One region of the Geobacillus sp. FSL W8-0026 genome, then DNA from elsewhere that is predicted to be linked to it. Evidence: riboswitches for the same ligand, from Rfam matches in the RefSeq annotation. Region 1 holds a riboswitch; each other region holds the start of a gene.

The links. Region 1 has a riboswitch for S-adenosylmethionine ahead of metK (methionine adenosyltransferase). Riboswitches for the same ligand answer to the same signal wherever they lie in the genome.
Positions count from the first base shown of each region.
Region 2: another riboswitch for S-adenosylmethionine. It lies ahead of NST29_RS02885 (phosphoadenylyl-sulfate reductase); the one in region 1 lies ahead of metK (methionine adenosyltransferase).
Region 3: another riboswitch for S-adenosylmethionine. It lies ahead of NST29_RS14175 (bifunctional homocysteine S-methyltransferase/methylenetetrahydrofolate reductase); the one in region 1 lies ahead of metK (methionine adenosyltransferase).
Region 4: another riboswitch for S-adenosylmethionine. It lies ahead of mtnW (2,3-diketo-5-methylthiopentyl-1-phosphate enolase); the one in region 1 lies ahead of metK (methionine adenosyltransferase).

Region 1 covers NZ_CP150194.1:761,354-764,547, reverse strand. The annotation lists gene metK (methionine adenosyltransferase) at 1-1,144, opposite strand, end outside; SAM riboswitch class I at 1,266-1,380, opposite strand; gene pckA (phosphoenolpyruvate carboxykinase (ATP)) at 1,567-3,153, shown strand.
Region 2 covers NZ_CP150194.1:580,564-583,757, reverse strand. The annotation lists gene NST29_RS02895 (low molecular weight protein-tyrosine-phosphatase) at 79-561, opposite strand; gene NST29_RS02890 (DUF1128 domain-containing protein) at 779-1,003, shown strand; SAM riboswitch class I at 1,211-1,318, shown strand; gene NST29_RS02885 (phosphoadenylyl-sulfate reductase) at 1,448-2,155, shown strand; gene sat (sulfate adenylyltransferase) at 2,270-3,194, shown strand, end outside.
Region 3 covers NZ_CP150194.1:2,825,894-2,829,087, reverse strand. The annotation lists gene NST29_RS14175 (bifunctional homocysteine S-methyltransferase/methylenetetrahydrofolate reductase) at 1-1,589, opposite strand, end outside; SAM riboswitch class I at 1,661-1,763, opposite strand; gene NST29_RS14170 (hypothetical protein) at 2,614-2,790, shown strand; gene NST29_RS14165 (uberolysin/carnocyclin family circular bacteriocin) at 2,828-3,040, shown strand; gene NST29_RS14160 (hypothetical protein) at 3,105-3,194, shown strand, end outside.
Region 4 covers NZ_CP150194.1:2,607,536-2,610,729, forward strand. The annotation lists gene mtnX (2-hydroxy-3-keto-5-methylthiopentenyl-1-phosphate phosphatase) at 1-390, opposite strand, end outside; gene mtnW (2,3-diketo-5-methylthiopentyl-1-phosphate enolase) at 387-1,628, opposite strand; SAM riboswitch class I at 1,696-1,803, opposite strand; gene NST29_RS13035 (pyridoxal phosphate-dependent aminotransferase) at 1,901-3,076, opposite strand; gene NST29_RS13040 (carbon-nitrogen family hydrolase) at 3,176-3,194, shown strand, end outside.

The DNA of each region.
Region 1 (3,194 bases):
AGTCGATGTCCGTGCGCCCGAAATGGCCGTAAGCGGCCGTTTGTTTGTAAATCGGACGGCGCAAGTCAAGCATTTTAATGATGCCGGCCGGACGAAGGTCGAAGTTGTTGCGCACGACTTCAATTAAAATGTCTTCAGACACCTTGCCGGTGCCGAACGTATCGATCGAAATCGAGACCGGACGGGCGACGCCGATCGCGTAGGCGAGCTGCACTTCGCACTTATCGGCGAGCCCGGCCGCAACGATGTTTTTCGCCACATAGCGGGCCGCATACGCCGCCGAGCGGTCGACTTTCGTCGGGTCTTTGCCCGAGAACGCGCCGCCGCCATGACGGGCGTAGCCACCGTACGTGTCAACGATGATTTTCCGTCCCGTCAGCCCGGCATCCCCTTGCGGACCGCCGATGACGAATCGGCCGGTCGGGTTAATGAAGTAGTTCGTGTTCTCATCCAACAGCTCCGTCGGAACCACCGGCTTGATGACATGTTCTTTAATGTCACGTTCCATTTGGTCTTGAGTAATGTCCGGATGATGTTGCGCAGAAACGACGATCGTGTCGACGCGCACCGGTTTGCCGTTTTCATCGTATTCGATCGTCACCTGCGTTTTGCCATCGGGACGCAAATACGGCAACACGTCCGTTTTGCGCACTTCCGCCAAGCGGCGCGCCAAACGGTGGGCGAGCGAAATCGGCAGCGGCATCAGCTCTTCCGTTTCATTGCAGGCAAACCCAAACATAAGCCCTTGGTCGCCGGCGCCGATCGCTTCAATTTCCTCATCCGTCATCTGACCTTCGCGCGCCTCAAGCGCCCGATCCACTCCCATCGCGATGTCCGGCGACTGTTCGTCAATCGACGTGAGCACGGCGCACGTGTCGGCGTCAAATCCGTATTTCGCGCGCGTATAGCCGATTTCGCGAACCGTATCGCGGACGATGCGCGGAATATCGACGTACGTCGATGTCGTAATTTCCCCACTCACGAGCACCAGCCCGGTCGTGACGCTTGTTTCACAAGCAACGCGGGCGTTCGGGTCTTTTTCCAAAATGGCATCCAAAATCGCATCGGAAATTTGGTCGCAAATTTTGTCCGGGTGTCCTTCGGTTACAGACTCTGAAGTAAACAAGCGGCGTTTGGCTGACATTCGGCTCATTTCCTCCTCTTGACGTAATGTGGCGATACGGAACTCGTTTCCCTTGGCAATATAAAAAAACCTTTCCTGTCACGGTGAGGAAAGGTCATTGCAATCGGATTGCTTCCTTTCACTCTTATCGTTCAAGGACTGCGCCTTGCCACAGGTTAGCACCATTTCACACATGTACAGTTGTGACGGTTGCTGGGCTTCATCGGGCCTGTCCCTCCGCCGGCTCGGGATAAGAGTATCCGTTCAATGACTTATCATATCGCAACAAACGAACGGAAGTCAACCATACAAAACATTTTTTTATTGTTCAAAAAATGAGGAAAAATAAGTCCGAAAAACCTTCACAATTAGTATGGACTATTAATAAAAATGTGTTATACTATTTTCAAAAGTGATTCCAATAAAGAAGGCAGGTTTTGAACATGGGGATTGCCAATATGACGAATAAACTCGATCTCTTGCTGCAAAAACCGTACGTCCACCACCAACTGTCCGTCGCGGAACTCGTTGAAAAAGTGCTGCAGCGAAAGGAAGGCCGGCTGACGCATACCGGCGCCGTCGCCGTCACGACCGGCAAGTACACGGGGCGGTCGCCGAAAGACAAATACATCGTCGAAGAGCCGTCAACGAAACAAACGGTCGACTGGGGAACGGTCAACCAGCCGATGGCGCCGGAAACGTTTGAAAAACTGTACGACAAAGTGCTCGATTATTTGTTAAAACAAGAGGAACTGTTCGTCTTTAAAGGCTTTGCCGGCGCCGATCCGAAATCTCGGCTGCCGATTCAAGTCGTCAATGAATTCGCCTGGCACAACTTGTTCGTCCATCAGCTGTTCATCCGGCCGAGCGCCGCAGAGCTCGCCGCGCATGAACCGCAATTTACCGTCATTTGCGCGCCGAATTTTAAGGCGGACCCGGCTGTGGACGGCACGCGCTCGGAAGCGTTCATCATCATTTCCTTTGAACGCCGCGTCGTCCTAATCGGCGGGACGGAGTACGCCGGCGAAATGAAAAAATCGATCTTCTCGGTGATGAACTATTTGCTGCCGGAACAAGGCATCCTGCCGATGCACTGCTCGGCCAACGTCGGCCAGGAAGGCGACGTCGCCCTCTTCTTCGGCTTGTCGGGAACCGGGAAAACGACGCTCTCCACCGATCCGAACCGCCGCTTGATCGGCGATGACGAACATGGCTGGTCGAGCCGCGGCATTTTCAATATCGAAGGCGGCTGCTATGCGAAATGCATCAACTTATCGCGCGAGAAAGAGCCGCAAATTTTTGACGCCATCGGCTTTGGCGCCGTGCTCGAAAACGTCGTTCTCAACGACGCGACACGGGTGCCGGATTACGATGACGGCACGCTGACAGAAAACACGCGCGCCGCCTACCCGCTTCAAGCGATCAAAAACATCGTCGACCCGAGCGTCGCCGGCCATCCGTCCACGATCGTGTTCCTGACGGCCGATGCGTTCGGCGTTCTACCGCCGATCAGCAAACTGACGCGCGAACAGGCGATGTACCATTTCTTAAGCGGCTACACAAGCAAACTCGCCGGCACAGAACGCGGCGTCACCGAACCGGAAGCGACGTTCTCGACGTGCTTTGGCGCGCCGTTTTTGCCGCGCCCGGCCGTTGAATACGCGGAAATGCTCGGGCAAAAAATCGCTGAGCACAACGTCCGCGTCTTTTTGGTCAACACCGGCTGGACAGGAGGGCCGTACGGCGTCGGCAGCCGCATGAAGCTCGCCTACACCCGCGCGATGGTGCAAGCCGCCGTCGAAGGAGAGCTTGACAACGTCGAAACCGTGCACGACCCGATCTTCGGCCTCGCCATCCCGGCGCACGTCCCCGGCGTGCCCGACGACGTCTTGCGCCCGCAAAACACATGGGCTGACAAACAAGCGTACGAACAAAAAGCGAAAGAACTGGCGGAAAAATTCCGCGCCAACTTCCGAAAGTTCGCCCATATCGACCCGACGATCGAAAAGCTCGGCGGACCGCTCGTATAACGAACCTCCGGCCGGACAGGGAGCCGTTCCCTGTCCGGCTG
Region 2 (3,194 bases), 180 kb from region 1:
CGAACGACTGCATCGTTGACCGCTTTTTTCATCAGCGCCGTGAAAGAGAGCTCCCGCGCTAGGCGAAGCGGAAGCGGCTCAATGCTCCTCCGTCAGCCGATGATCGCGCATGATCGTTTCCAGCAAATGCTCGCATCCCGCTCGGATCAGGTGATACACTTCGGCAAAATTGCCCGTATAGTACGGGTCTGGCACGTCGTCCGTTTCCCGTTCCGGCACGAAATCGAGCAGCCGAGCGATCACCGCTCTCGACCGGAGGCCGGCCAACCGCCGCAAATCGTTCAAATTGGTGGCATCCATGGCGATGATATAATCGAACTCCTCCAAGTCGCGGCGGGCGACTTGCCGGGCGCGGATGCCGGAATAATCGATCTTGTTCTCGCTTAAAATTCGCCGCGTTTCCGCATGCGGCGGTTCCCCCACATGCCAGCTGCCCGTTCCCGCCGAATCAACGGTGATGACATGCTCTAGTCCCCGCTCTTTCACCAAATGGCGAAAAACAGCTTCCGCCATCGGCGAACGGCAGATGTTTCCAAGACAAACGAACAGCACTTTCACCATCCGAAACGGCCTCCCTTTCGCCATCGTGATGAACATCGTTTCATTCGGTATTGTTTCTTTTTTCTCGCCGGCCTAGCCTCTCTTTCACCGCACAGGCCCGCCTCTCCATTTTACCATACCGTCTGTTTCTCGGCTGGGCAACAGACGATCTCCTCTCCCGCTTTTCAGCGCCGATGTGGTACAATACATGATAACCGCTATGAAAGGAGCGCGAATCATGGACTTATCCAAACCGTCGGCGGAAAACGTCGAATACATGATTGAACAATTGAAACAAAAATTAAAAATGCTCAATTGGGAAGCGATGAAGCCATCACATTTTTCCGAGGAATGGTACGATGAATTGAAAGAGATTTTCGAGATGGTGATGAAACGCGAGACGTTCAGTCCGAGTGAAATGCAAGCCATTGTGGAAGAACTCGGGAATCTGCGCAAAAAGTAAAGGCTTGCCGGTCGTAAGGCGCGCGGTTTTGAAGGGCGGAAAACGGGGCGTCTTTCCGCCGAACCGCGGGGTTCGCTGACATGCCGCACCGGCCAGCCATGATCCAAAGGCGCTTGCCCGCCAAGATAAACATAATTCCCATCGAAAAACTAGGATTGACATTGGCGGCAATTGTGCTAAAATTTTAATCAATTACATCATTGCATACGCTTATCAAGAGCGAGGGAGGGACTGGCCCGATGAACTCCGGCAACCTGCTCTGGCTAGCAAGGTGCCAATTCCAGCAAAAATGGGGTCCATTTTGAAAGATAAGGCGGCGCTAATTCTTCCGCTCTTTCCAAAATCAAAATGGGAAGGGCATTTTTGTCGCCGAGCTGCCGCTTGCTGAGTAAATATCCAACTAATCACGTTGATTTTCTTTGGTTTTATAAGGAGGGAAAAACGATGCTCACGTACGATCAGTGGGAAACGGCAGAAAAACCGTCTTTTCCGTCTGACAATGAAACAAAAGGAGCGCTTGACGTTCTCGCTTGGGCGTACCGCGAGTACGGTGATGAAATGGTGTACGCCTGTAGCTTTGGCATCGAAGGCATCGTGCTGATCGATCTGATTTCCCAAGTGAAGCCGGATGCGGAAATCGTCTTTCTCGACACGGGGCTGCATTTTCAAGAAACGTATGACACGATCGAAAAAGTGAAAGAAAAATATCCTTCGCTCCGCATCGTGATGAAACGCCCGTCACTGACGTTGGAACAACAAGCCGCCCAGTTTGGTGATGAACTATGGAAGCGCGATCCGAACAAATGTTGCGAGCTGCGCAAAGTCATTCCGCTGCGTGAAGCGCTGACTGGGGTGACCGCTTGGATTTCCGGCTTGCGCCGCGAACAATCGCCGACGCGGCGCCATGTCGAATACATCAATAAGGATGACAAATTCCGTTCGGTCAAAGTCTGTCCGCTCATTCATTGGACATGGAAAGACGTATGGAACTACGTGTATAAGCACGATCTTCCGTACAACGTGCTTCATGACCGCGGCTACCCGAGCATCGGCTGCGCTCCGTGTACAGCGCCGGCAGTCGATCCGAACGATTTGCGCTCCGGGCGCTGGGCCGGCCAAGGGAAGACCGAGTGCGGGCTCCATCTCACATAGGAGGAACCCATCGTATGCTCCTTGCGATTGCGGTTTCTCATTTCCTTTTTCTTCGCCATGAACATGGCGGCATGTAAGCGATTTTTCAGTCTATCAATCTAGGAGGTTGTGAACATGAGCGTAAGCATCCCGCATGGCGGCACATTAATCAACCGTTGGAATCCCGATTATCCGCTTGACGAAGCATCCAAAACGATCGAACTGTCGAAAGCGGAATTAAGCGATTTGGAATTGATCGGCACGGGGGCGTACAGTCCGCTCACCGGCTTTTTAACGAAAGCGGACTACGACGCGGTTGTGGAAACGATGCGCCTCGCTGACGGCACCGTCTGGAGCATTCCGATCACGCTCGCGGTGACGGAGGAGAAAGCGAAAGAACTTGCTGTCGGCGATAAAGCGAAGCTCGTTTATAACGGCGACGTGTACGGCGTCATCGAAATCGCCGATATGTACCGCCCGGACAAAACAAAAGAAGCTACGTTCGTTTACAAAACGGATGAACTCGCCCACCCTGGCGTACGCAAACTGTTTGAAAAACCGGATGTGTACGTCGGCGGGGAAGTCACGCTTGTCAAACGGACCGATAAAGGACCGTTCGCCGCGTTTTATTTCGATCCGGCCGAAACGCGGAAGCGGTTTGCCGAACTCGGCTGGAACACCGTTGTCGGCTTCCAAACGCGCAACCCGGTTCACCGCGCTCACGAATACATTCAAAAATGCGCGCTTGAGATCGTCGACGGTTTGTTTTTAAACCCGCTCGTCGGTGAAACGAAAGCGGATGACATTCCGGCTGACATCCGGATGGAAAGCTACCAAGTGCTGCTGGAAAACTATTATCCGAAAGACCGCGTCTTCCTTGGCGTCTTCCAAGCGGCCATGCGCTATGCCGGACCGCGCGAGGCCATTTTCCATGCCATGGTGCGCAAAAACTTCGGCTGCACGCACTTCATCGTCGGCCGCGACCACGCCGGTGTCGGCAATTACTACGGCACATATGACGCACAAAAAATCTTCTCGAACTTTACGGCTGAAGAGCTCG
Region 3 (3,194 bases), 1.6 Mb from region 1:
GCGTTGCGCGCGCTCACAAGCGGCATAATGCCGATGTAAATCGGCGCATTCAAATGTTTCGTCGCTTCGTGCACGGCCATGATTTTCTCTTCCGAGTAAACCGGTTGAGTCAAGAAATAATGGGCGCCGCACTGAATTTTTTTCTCCATCCGCTCAACGGCCTTATCCAAATGGCGGACATTCGGATTGAACGCCGCGCCGATCGAGAAGTTCGTTTTTTGTCCGAGCGGTTTGCCCGAATACGACAATCCCTCATTAAACTGGCGGATCAAGCGGATTAAATCAAACGACGATAAATCGTACACCGATGTCGCTCCCGGAAAGTCGCCGATTTTTGACGGGTCGCCGGTAATGGCGAGCACGTCGGTGATGCCGAGCGTATGCAGGCCCATCAAGTGTGACTGCAGGCCGATCAAGTTGCGGTCGCGGCACGTAATATGCACGAGCGGGCGGACGCCGAGCCGCTCTTTGATGATGGCCGCGACGGCGGCGTTGCTGATGCGCGGCGTGGCGAGCGAGTTGTCGGCCAGCGTCAGCGCGTCAATGCCGGCGTCATGGAGCGCTTTCGCCCCGGCGAGAAATTTGTCAATGCCCAATTTTTTCGGGGGATCGAGCTCGACGATCACCGAGCGGCGGGCGCGGACAAGTTCGGGAAGCGGCGTCGCTGATGATGGAATGTCGGATTGGACCGACACCGGCACGGCGCGTCGTTTGACCGTTTTTTCCGTTACCGGCGTCCGGTCTTGCAGCGCCCGCGCCATCGCTTCAATATGGTTCGGCGTCGTGCCGCAGCATCCGCCGAGCAGCCGCACCCCTTGGTCGCGAAACGCTTTCGCCGTTTCCTCGAAGTATTCGGCATTCGTCTCATAGACGAGCCGGCCATCGCGATAGTCGGGGAGGCTCGCGTTCGGGTACGCCGATAAAAAGGCGCGCGTTGGCAGCGGCACTTCCTCGAGCGATTGAAGCATATAGTACGGCCCGAGCCGGCAGTTGAGCCCGACGACATCGGCGCCAAGCGCTTCTAAGCGGGCGAGGGCGTCAGCGAGCGGCGTGCCGTCTTGCAAGACGCCCACTTCATGGAGCGACACATGGGCGATGACCGGCAAGTCCGTCTCTTTGCGGGCGATGGCGAGCACCGTCTCCAACTCTTCTAAATCGTAATACGTCTCGAGCAGCACGCCGTCCACTCCCTCCGCCAGCAAGACAAACAGCTGCTCGCGGAACGTCCGCTTCACTTCATCAAGCGGCACGGCGCTTTTGTTTAACGTGCGCAGCCCGCCAATGGTCCCGAGCACGTACGCCCGACCGTTGGCGGCTTGCCTAGCGAGCCGCACCGCCGCCCGGTTGATGGCCGGCACCTCATCTTGCAAGCCGTAGCGGGCGAGTTTCACATAGTTGGCGCCGTAGGTATTCGTCTGGATGACGTCGGCGCCTGCCGCGATATAGGCTTCGTGAATATGGACGATGTCTTCCGGTTTCGATAGATTCAATTCTTCAAAACAACGGTCAACGCCATGCGAATAGAGAAGCGTCCCCATCGCCCCATCGGCGATCAGCACGCGTTGTTTCAACTCATCAAGCAATCCCACGTTCCATTTCCCCCGTTTCTTGGCAAGTAAAAGAAAAAAGCCTTCTAAGAAGAAGACTTTCCGTTCGCTTCTTCTTATCTTCCAGGCTGCTGCCTGTCTGGATTTAGCACCTTGGCCGCCCGCCAGGTTGCTGAGGGTTCACCGGGCCAGTCCCTCCCCCTCTCTTGATAAGAAAATTCGTATCCAATTGTATCGTCCCGTTTGGGTGATTACTATATAATTTAATGTATTTTTTGAAATTATTCAATACAGTGAAGCAAGAAATTTGCCAAAGATTTGCCCGATCAAGGGAGAAGGAACTCTTGTATGATTGCAAAAATCGGAAATAGCGCTACAAACACCTGCCGCCATGCGGGCAATCGGTGTTTTCTCTTTGCTTGCCAATCGAACGTTCAGCAGGGAAAGACATTCTCCAGTGGCCGATGTTCAACGAAGCCATGCGCTGTTTTCCGATTGAGGCTGGTGAAAAACCGTTGTCACACACCAATCAGAGGCATTTTCATTCAGAAAAGTTCCATGAGCAGCGCGACTTGCCCTCCACCCAGGCATGAAAATCTCGCGTCAGGCCGGCATTTTCATTCAGAAAAGAAAGTGGATTCCACTAAGTCTCTCTAATTGAGAAATAGGTGAAATCAGTAGTATGTTGCACTAAGTCCACCGACCTCTATTGTGTTTTGGCTATTGAACATCTCCTTGCGCTGACACCAATTTCTTACCAATCGCTTTTTTGCTTAGTTCATCACCATAACGTGCACTTCTCTGAACAGGTGTAGGCAAAAAATGATTTGTTCCTATTCTTTCGTGGATGCATAAGTTAAGGCATGTCATGAAATACAACTTTTAGTGAAGAGCCTTTTGTTTCGATAGCACAAAAAATGTCGAAATATGTTAAAAAAAGACGAAAAACGTCAACTCATTTCTCTTTTTTTTTAATTTTTTTTTAAGAGTCAAAGTGTATAATAAAAAATGGATGATGTTAACAAGGAATTTAATAGAAATGGCGTCACAGACAGGAGTGAAATAGATGAAACGATGGTCGTGGCCGTATTTTATTCTCATTAGCCTGCCGTTTGTGTTGTTTATTGTCCTTGCCTTTGGTTTAAAAGCGGCTAAGATGCCAATGTGGGGAAAAATCGCATTGATTGCGGCCGTTCTTGTTTATGGGATCGTTTATTCGCGTTTATTGCGGAAAATAAAATAAAGTCCGATCGGATTTGAAATACGAGTAGTTCACGCTTATTGCCAGAACGCTCGGCGTGTCGCAAGCAGTTGCTACAACTGTTGTTTCGATCGTGCTGACCGGCTCCACGCTCGTTTCGATGATTCTTGGAATTACTGCGATTTTGTCAGGCGGAGTCGATGCCATTTTGGAAATTGGCTGGTCAGCGTTTGTAGCAACGGTGAAAAAAATAGTGGCTGAGCGGGAACAAAAAGCGGCTATTGCATGGTAACATGGAAACCGGCAGGGGGAGAAAGGCCCCCTGCCGTTCCTATGAGATGAAAGGGGGAAGAGCCGTGAGACTCGTATGGCTATGGTATCTCCAAAAACAGCGAAGCAGTATCGCCCCTTTACAGCGAAAATCACCGTTTTCCCCGCGGACGACA
Region 4 (3,194 bases), 1.8 Mb from region 1:
GATCGTCGCGCCGCTGAAATCGGAGCCGTTGCAAAAAATGCACTCTCGTTCGATGATCCCGTCAAGCAGCGGGTAGACAAAAAAGTCGATCCCACCGCTCACCACATAGAGCGGAATGCCCTGCTCTTTCGTCCAAGCGGCGAATTCGCGAAACCCTTCGCGCAAACGGGCGGTGCCCCGCAGAAAATCGACGATTTCGCCCTTTAGCGAAGACGGAAGGAGGGAAAACATCTTCCCGACCCCTTCCTGAACGGAGATGCGCTCAGCGAGAATGTCGTCTTTGAGCGCCTCCCACTCCGGCGGGGCGAACTGTTTCATAATGGCGATAATGTTGTCGTTTTCCGTAATCGTGCCGTCAAAATCGCAAAAGAGAACAAGCTGCCTCGTCATGCTTCCACCTCAACAGCGCCCCAACGGTCGATCGCTTTTTGTAGGGCCTCGTTTTCAACAGCTGCTTCGCGGAGCGGCCGACCGGCCAACACCGCATCGATCGCCGCGCGAAACGCCTGGCCGCCGCCGATCGCCCCGTCCGGATGGCCGTGAATGCCGCCGCCGGCGTTGACGATGCTGTCAAGGCCGAAATCGCGGACAAGAAGCGGCACGAGCCCCGGATGAATGCCCGCCGACGGCACCGGAAACGCCCGCGCAAACGGCTCTTGGTCATCGGTGAGCGCCCGGGCGATGCCAAGCGCCTGCTCGCGCTCGAGAGCGACGCTGCCGTACGGCGACGGGAACAGGACGAAATCAGCCCCGGCGAGCCGCAACAGCTTGCCGAGCAACAGCGACGGGGCGACCCCGTAAAACTCAGACGGCGTGATCGCGCCGCTAAACGCCGGATGCGCCATAATCGGCACGGTGATGTTTTCATCCTCGCGCAGCCCTTGCAACACATCAAGCCCGTAGGCGAACACGTTAAACAACAGCACGTCGGCGCCAAGCTCGGCGGCCCGTTTCGCTTTTTCTTTCAGCTCAAACGTTTTACCGGTCAAGTTAACGGCGTACAGCGTCCGTTTGCCCGTTTGTTCGTACACTTCCCGAAGCGCGGCCTTTCCTTCCGTAATCCGCTTCTCAAACGGAAGAAGCTCGCTATCAAACAAAATTTCGTCATCTTTGACTAGGTCGACGCCGCCAAGCGCCTGTTTTTTCAATTCGGACGTCAAATACGCCAAATCGCGGCCGATGATGCCTTTAAAAATGCTCATTAACAGCGGGCGGTTATATACCCCGACTTTTTCGCGAATGCCGCTGATGCCAAAGCGCGGCCCCGGAAATTGCCGCTTCCACTCGTCCGGAAACTCGAGATCAAGCAGCCGCACTTCCCCATCAAGCGACAATTTGCCAAACGTCGTCACCAAAAGCGCCGGCAAATCAGCGCTGAAGTTGACCGTCGGATAGGCGATTTTGACGATCGCCCGCTTCAGCCGCTTGCCGAAATACGCGTTTACACGCTCGCTTTCGCCAAGCTCCTCAACGGCGACCACTTCCCCTTTATGTTTGCGAAGCTGCTCCTGCTCCAACGCCGGCAAGTCGGTCCACGTGCCGACCGTCAAGCCGAGCGCGATCCCTTCCGCCTTTTTGCGGATGTCTTTCTCGTCATGAAGCAAATACGTTGCCATCACTGCACTCATCATTCATCCCTCTTTCCAAAGAAAAAAGCCTCTTCATAAGAAGAGGCGTCATTCGTTTATGGCGCTCTTCTTATCTCTCAGCGTTTCCGCTGCAAGAATTAGCACCGTGCTTGAATGTACCAAGCCGGTTGCCGGGCTTCATTGGGCTCGTCCCTCCGCCTGCTCTTGATAAGAATGCTTGCGTAACTATACACTTGTCAAACGATTTTGGCAAGTATGGCAAATTTACTTTGAATTATGACAGCCTTTGCCGCCGTTGTCAATCATTTTTTTCAAAACAGCCCGAGCCGTCCGATCCGCTCCGCCGCTTCACAGAGCCGCGCCTCATCGGTCAATAGGCCGACGCGCACATACCCTTCGCCGTGCTCGCCAAAGCCGATGCCCGGAGCGACAGCGACATGCGCCTGCTCAAGGAGCACATCGGCAAACTCGGCGGACGACCACCCTTTCGGTACGGGGAGCCAAGCGAAAAACGAACCGGACGGCGCCGGTGCTTCCCAGCCGATCTCGCGCAAAGCAGAAATGAACGTATGGCGGCGCGCTTCATACAGCGCGACAAGCTCGTTGACGCAATCTTGCGGGCCGAGAAGCGCTGCAGCCGCCGCTTCCTGGACGGCGCCGAACAGGCTGACGTACAAATGATCTTGCAGCAGCTCAGGCGCCCGAATGATCCGCTCGTTGCCGACGGCAAACGCGACGCGCCAGCCGGCCATATTGTACGTTTTCGAAAACGTGTAAATCTCGACGCCGACGTCTTTCGCCCCGTCAACTTCGAGGAAGCTGACCGGCTTTTTGCCGTCAAAACCGATCGCCCCGTAAGCAAAATCGTGCACGACGGCGATACCGTGCTTGGCGGCGAACGCCACCGTCTCGGCGAAAAACTCGTTCGTCGCCGTCGCACCGGTCGGGTTGTTCGGATAGTTTAAAAACATCAGTTTCGCCTGATCGGCGACCGCCGCCGGAATGGCGCTGTAATCGGGCAAAAATTGCTGCTCGGCGACAAGCGGCATCATTTCCATCCGCGCGCGGGCGAGCGCGATTCCCGACCAGTAATCCGGATAGCCCGGGTCGGGGACGAGCACCACATCGCCCGGGTTGACGAGGCAAAGCGGCAGCTCGACAAGCCCGGCCTTGCCGCCAAACAAAATGGCGACTTCGCGGGTCGGGTCGACCTCAACTCCATACTCGCGCGCATAAAAGGCGGCAACGGCTTCTTTCAAAAACGAGTAGCCTTGAAACGGCGAATATTTATGGTACTTCGGATTGGCCGCCGCCCGCTGCATCGCCTCAACGATATGCTTCGGCGTCGGCTGGTCCGGATTGCCTTGCCCTAAATTAATGACATCATGCCCGGCCTTGATTTTCTCTCCCACTTTGGCGACAAGCGAAGCAAAAAACTGCTTCGGCAGCTGTTCAAGCAGTTCGGAAAAAGGAAATTCGATCGTCATCGCCCACACCTTCTTGAAAAATTCTTGAAATTCTAGTGCAACATCATATATCGTAAAAAGCAAAATGTAAAGCAAATTTTTTCATTGGGGTGAAAAACAATGACCATCCGCATCGCTT